3 regions of the Colwellia sp. M166 genome follow, and region 3 is predicted to be linked to each of the others. Evidence: predicted binding sites of a transcription regulator. Region 3 holds the regulator's gene; each other region holds the start of a gene.
What was found. The regulator FNR, encoded in region 3, switches genes on or off when oxygen is low (the NO sensors DNR and NnrR bind a similar motif). The targets are predictions, from matches to a motif close to TTGATCTAGATCAA.
Positions count from the first base shown of each region.

Region 1: a site for FNR is predicted at 1,199-1,212, ahead of clpB (ATP-dependent chaperone ClpB). Genes of this name have one in related genera too.
Region 2: a site for FNR is predicted at 1,121-1,134, ahead of yegQ (tRNA 5-hydroxyuridine modification protein YegQ). Genes of this name have one in related genera too.

Region 1 is NZ_CP040755.1:980,358-982,638, forward strand. It holds gene clpB (ATP-dependent chaperone ClpB) at 1-1,101, opposite strand, end outside; gene pgeF (peptidoglycan editing factor PgeF) at 1,238-2,071, opposite strand; gene rluD (23S rRNA pseudouridine(1911/1915/1917) synthase RluD) at 2,061-2,281, opposite strand, start outside.
Region 2 is NZ_CP040755.1:3,673,485-3,675,765, forward strand. It holds gene yegQ (tRNA 5-hydroxyuridine modification protein YegQ) at 1-1,042, opposite strand, end outside; gene FGD67_RS16625 (HDOD domain-containing protein) at 1,290-2,132, shown strand; gene rdgC (recombination-associated protein RdgC) at 2,205-2,281, opposite strand, start outside.
Region 3 is NZ_CP040755.1:4,275,006-4,277,286, reverse strand. It holds gene FGD67_RS19325 (sulfite exporter TauE/SafE family protein) at 1-639, shown strand, start outside; gene fnr (fumarate/nitrate reduction transcriptional regulator Fnr) at 693-1,412, shown strand; gene uspE (universal stress protein UspE) at 1,586-2,281, shown strand, end outside.

The DNA.
Region 1 (2,281 bases), 1.6 Mb from region 3:
ATCGGTAATTTCTACATTATGATGAAGCTCGTAGCGCTCTTTAAGGCCACGTAATATAGCAATAGTATCTTCAACACTAGGTTCATCTACCAATACTTTTTGAAAGCGTCGCTCTAAAGCGGCATCTTTTTCAATATATTGGCGATATTCATCTAATGTCGTTGCGCCAACACAATGTAAATCGCCTCTCGCTAAGGCTGGCTTCAACATATTACCAGCATCCATCGCACCATCACTTTTACCGGCACCGACCATGGTATGAAGCTCATCAATGAAGAGTATCACTTGACCGTCAAGTTGACTTAGCTCATTAAGTACCGCTTTAAGGCGCTCTTCAAATTCTCCACGATATTTTGCGCCCGCAACAAGCGCCCCCATATCAAGTGACAACACACGTTTATTGCGAATGCCTTCGGGTACTTCATGATCAACAATACGTTGTGCTAAACCTTCTGCAATTGCAGTTTTACCCACCCCAGGCTGTCCAATCAATACCGGGTTATTTTTAGTACGACGCTGTAATACTTGAATGGTACGCCTGATTTCATCATCACGACCAATAACAGGATCTAACTTACCTTGCTCTGCTCTTTCGGTTAAATCAACGGTATACTTTTCTAAAGCTTGACGGGCTTCTTCAGCATTTTCATTGTCGACTTTTTTTCCACCTCGAATGTGAACTATTGCATCTTGAATTCGTTGCTCATTTGCGCCTAAACCTTTTAGAATTTGGCCTAACTTACCTTTATCCTGTAACGCTGCCAAAACGAATATTTCAGAAGAAATAAATTTATCACCATGCTTTTGCGCAAACTTGTCACAAAGATTTAAAATATTGCCCATTGCAGACGATAGCTGCACTTCTCCTCCAGTGCCTGATACTTGCGCTAATTCAGCTATTGCCGTTTCTACTTGCGTTCTTAGTGTTCGGACATTAATACCGGCACTTTTTAATAATGGAATAATACTGCTCGCATTTTGATTTAACAACGCAAGCATTAAATGTACAGGTTCAATGAATTGATGATCTTTACCTAATGCGATGGATTGCGCATCAGATATTGCTATTTGAAAAGTTTGGGTAAATCGTTCTAAACGCATTAACGTTCTCCTAATGCCATATTACTGGGCTTACAGTTTAGTTATCTATGTTATAAGGACAGCCATCAACATTTTCAAGGAAATGGTGCTTTAACTTTTGATTTAGCGCAAAAAAAAGTATTAAAAACTAGGGAAGCTAAGTAGGATTTAAACATATAACGCTAGCCATACGTCCGGTTTTTTTATCTCGACGATAAGAATAATATTTTGTTTGATTACTATAGGTACATTCGCTCAACTGTATAATATTGTTAACTCCTAAGGTTAACAATTGTAACTTGGCGATAAGCTGTAAATCAGCCCAATATTTCGGTATTTTAGAATCACTAGTCACGGATTCGCAAGGAGAAAATGCAGCAGAAAAAGGTGTGTAAATTTCACAAAACGTCTGTTTTACCGCTTGGCCAACTTCAAATTTCTTAGCCCCAATACAAGGCCCCATCCAAGCAATAATATCACTTGGCGAACTATGCATTTGTGCAATAGTTTGCTCAATAATATTTGTCGATAAAGGGCGCCAACCACCGTGAATAGCAGCAACCTCACTGCCCTCTTGATTCGACAATAAAATAGGCAAACAATCAGCGGTCATTATTGCCAGAGCAATATGTTTGTTACGTGTTATAGCAGCATCAGCAATGATAGTTTTATTTTCATAATCAAGAATTTCAGCGACATGATTGCCATGAACTTGTTCAAACCATTGAATTTTTGTTTGTTTAGGCAAATATTGAAGTAGAGATATTCTATTAAAAGCAACATCTTCAGCACAATCACCGACATGATCGCCTAAGTTAAAAGCAGAAAATGCTGAGTGCTCATCTTGTGTATTCGCGGTACTTGATAGTAAATATTGTGATTTGCGAACAGATAATGGGCTAGGTGATGGTAATCTATTGGTAGTAAAGGCCAACACATTATCGGTTGGCCATTTAATAAACATTATGTTATCAGGTAATTTAGTAGTCACTATCACTTAAATTACTTTTAGTATCTGCACGTAAAATGTTAGTCAGTGCCACCATATCGTCAGGAATATCAGCATGCCAGGTCATTTGCTCACCGGTTATAGGATGATATAAAGATAACATTGCCGCATGTAATGCTTGGCGCTTAAATTGGCGTAGCATTTCACGCAATTCTTCCGAAGCATTTTTTGGTGGACGCGGACGACCGCCGT
Region 2 (2,281 bases), 600 kb from region 3:
AACCGTAATCATAATTTTGTGTTTCACTAGGGCGATGACGCTTTAAAAAGCCTTCAGTATAACCCCGATGTGCTAAATGCTCTAAATCGCTATTTAAATGTTGATTAAAGGGTTTGTTATCTACCGCATCTAACATCGCTTGGTGATAAATTTGTGCAGTACGAGCACAATAGTAAAATGATTTAGTACGGCCTTCAATTTTTAACGAATGCACACCCATTTTTACTAAGCGCTCTACATGCTCGACAGCACGTAAGTCTTTTGAATTCATGATGTATGTGCCGTGTTCATCTTCAAAAGCCGGCATATATTCACCTGGGCGGCCTTGCTCTTGTAATAACACCACGTCTTCAAATGGTTTTTGTTCCGGCAGATATATCTCGGCAGGCTGCTTGGCAATAATGTCACCGGTTTCGGTTTCTTTTGCTGGATGACTGTCATACTTCCAGCGGCAAGAGTTAGTACAAGTACCTTGATTCGGATCCCGCTTAGTCATGTAACCTGATAATAAGCAACGACCAGAATAGGCCATACACAGTGCGCCATGGACAAAAACTTCTAGCTCTACCTCTGGACAGCGAAAGCGTATTTCTTCAATTTCATCAAGTGAGAGTTCGCGGGAAAGAATCACACGTTCAATGCCTTGTTGATACCAAAATTTTACTGTTGACCAGTTTACCGCATTAGCTTGCACTGATAGATGAATAGGCATATCAGGAAAGTTTTCTCGTACCATCATAATCAAGCCTGGATCAGACATAATTAACGCATCAGGTCCCATGGCAATTACAGGTTTTATATCACGAAGAAAAGTGGTTAATTTGCTGTTGTGTGGGGCAATGTTATTGACCAAATAGAATTTTTTACCTAAAGCATGTGCTTCATCAATACCAATTTTGATGTTTTCTAAGCTAAATTCGTTGTTGCGAACTCTTAGTGAGTACCTAGGCTGGCCTGCGTATACCGCATCGGCACCATAGGCAAAAGCGTAGCGCATATTTTTCAGGCTTCCCGCGGGAGAGAGTAATTCAGGCTTTAGCATATCAACAGTCAGGGTAGTAAAATTGGCCGCGAATTATAATTTAATCTCGTTTTTAGTGTTGGTTTTTGTTGTCAAAGCTTGATCTTAATCAATGACTTTGTCGCTAGTTTTTAGTTACTGAGCTCTTTACTACTTTGGCGCCTATTGTTAAAAACGAAAAAACATTACAAATAAACTTTTAATTACTGAAATTTCAATATTTTGTGCTAGCTTTATGTATATTACAACACTATAACAAAGGACTTTTATGAGCGCAGAAAATGCACTTTACACCATACTTGTCGAAAAAATTAAACAAGATGCATTAGTACTACCAACCTTGCCTGCAATAGCGCTAAAAGTTAGGAAAGCAGCAGATGACCCCGATATCGATTTAGGAAAAATGAGCGATATTATAGCCCAAGACCCAGCATTATCGTTAGGTATACTAAAAGTAGCTAATAGTGTCGTCTTTGGTCGAGCCGTTAAGGTTGAATCGGTAACTCAAGCGGTTACGCGCATTGGTCTTAGACAGATTAAAAGCATTGCCACGGCAATGGCGGTTGAACAGATGTTTATTTCAAATAACGAAGTAGTTTCTGAATATATGCATATAACATGGCGGAAAACTGTCGATGTTGCTTCTATTGCAATAGCTCTTATGACACGGTATTTACAAAAAAATAAACATACCGCATTTACACTTGATACCCTTACATTAGCCGCGCTGATTCATAATATTGGTGCTTTACCGATTTTAACCGAGGCAGAAAACCATCCTGAGGTGTTTGCCAAGCCGATATTTTTACAACAAGCGATCATAAATCTTGCTAATAAAATTGGCGGTGAAGTGACTAAAGCTTGGGACTTTCCTGCAGAGTTTACCGAATTAGTTACTTCTTGGAGTGACTTAACTTTACTGCCTAAAGAAGCGCATTATCTTGACTTTATTCGCGCGGGAGCAATTTATCATGAAATATTTAAAAGTGCTTCTACACGCGATATTTTACTAAAAAGCTATGTCACCAAAGGTATTTTACCCGATGTGGACTTTTTGCAAACTGCCGAGTTCAATGAGCTTGTAGCGCAAGTGAAAACCATGTTTGATTAAACAGCAGTTAACGTAGCTTCATGTAAAAAGGCGCTGAACAGCGCCTGTTTCAATTAAAAGTTGAGTTATAAATTATGCTTCCAAATAATCACTCGCTTTGAGTGAAAACTCAGCTAGTAAGTGGTCGATAAAACGATTTAATTCACCGG
Region 3 (2,281 bases):
TTTATTATTGGCTTGCTGGGCTCAGGGCATTGTGTGGTGATGTGTGGTGGTATCAGTACTATGCTAACCACCGCGATATCAGATGCCTCTCAACAGAAAAAATACGTTATTATCTTTGCCTATAATTTTGGCCGTATTGCTTCTTATAGTGTGATTGGTGCTCTAGTCGCCTTCACCAGCTCAATGGCAACAAAAGAAATTGGTTTGCCTGTTTCATTACTGAAAACCATTGCGGGTATTTTCCTTATCCTATTAGGTTTATATCTAGGACAATGGTTAATGTGGTTAAGTCATGTTGAGCATTTAGGCAAAAACCTTTGGCGTCATATCTCACCAAAAACAAAAAAATTCATTCCGATTAAAAATATTAACAGCGCTTTCGCTTTAGGCGCATTATGGGGCTGGCTACCCTGCGGGCTAGTGTATTCAACTCTAACTTGGGCTTTGGCTAGTGCCGATGCAATTAATGGCGCTCTGATCATGTTTTTCTTTGGACTTGGCACTTTACCTGCTTTACTTTCAGTATCATTAGGCACAATCAGCATTAAGTCATTGCTGAGTAATGCATTATTCAGGAAGTTAGCCGCCATTTCAGTTATTTTTTATGGCTTTTACACTATACTTATTGCATATTTATAATACATCTAATATGATCCTAGTCATTAAAAAGCCAAAAAAAGCTATAGGTTATTATGAGTCAAAAATCATGCACAGGTCAGCAACATATTCACTGTCAAAATTGCAGTATCAGCGAACTATGCTTGCCATTTTCTCTTAATGATAAAGAGCTCGATACGCTCGACAATATCATCGACCGTAAACGACCTATTCATAAAGGTGAGCAAATCTTCAATGATGGTCAGCCTATGCACGCCCTTTATGCTATTCGTTCAGGTACATTTAAAACCTATACCGTCAACGAACAAGGTGAAGAGCAAATTACTGGCTTTCATTTAGCTGGCGACTTACTTGGCTTTGATGCGATCGCAGAATCAGAGCATCCAAGTTTTGCTAAGGCTTTAGAAACCTCTATGGTTTGTGAAATTCCTTATAACACCCTCGACGCTCTGTCTAATACGATGCCAAAATTAAAGAAACAAATTTTGCGTATGATGAGTACAGAAATTCGTGAAGATCAAGAAATGTTAACCTTACTGAATCGGAAGAATGCTGAGCAACGCTTAGCAACATTTATCAGTGCATTAAGCAGTCGTTATCATGCTCGTGGCTTATCAGCTTCTGAGTTTCGTTTATCAATGACTCGCAGTGATATTGGCAATTATATTGGTTTAACCGTTGAAACGATTAGCCGTCTGCTTAATCGCTTCCATAAGAATGGCTTAATTCAAGTCGATGGTAAGTTAATTATTATTCTAGATATTAATAAATTAAACGAGTGCGCAGCACTCTAATTTAATTTTCTCACCTAACATCATAAACTTCCTTATTCAGGTATTTCACGCTATGCTTAGCGTGAAATACCATTTATATTTGACACGATAATAATTTGATTTAAAACAACTATTATTGTTACAAAGTAGACTATTGTTATAAGTACAGTAGGTAATTGATAAAGGAATTAACTATGGAAAAGTATCAAAAAATACTCGCGGTTGTTGATCCAACAACTGAAGATCAAAAAGCGTTAAAACGTGCCATCGAACTTGCACGTAAAACCGGCGCTAGCATTACCGCATTTTTGACCATATATGATTTTTCTTATGAAATGACTACCATGCTATCAAGCGATGAGCGTGAAGCCATGCGTCAATCGGTAATAAATGACAGAACACAATGGTTACAATCCATTCTTTCAGAACTCAATACCGGCGAAATCAGTATTGACTGTCAAGTTATTTGGCATAACCGCCCATTTGAGCAAATCATTAACCAAGTTTTAAAACATGGCTATGACATAGTTATTAAAGGTACACACCAACACGACAAACTTAAGTCGGTTATTTTCACTCCTACCGATTGGCATATTTTACGAAAATGTCCATGCCCTGTTTTATTAGTCAAAGAACATTTATGGCCTGATAACGGCAATGTTGTTGCCGCATTGAACATTGGTAGTGATGAAAAAGAGCATAAGTCACTTAATGACAAAATCACCGCTGAAGCTAAGCAGCTAACAAAAGTAATGAATGCAAATTTACATTTGGTTAATTCATTCCCTGGTACTCCAGTAAATATTGCCATAGAAATTCCAGAGTTTAACGCTAGCGATTATAATAGCTCAATGCTAAAGCATCATGAAAATGCCATGCAAGAGCATGCT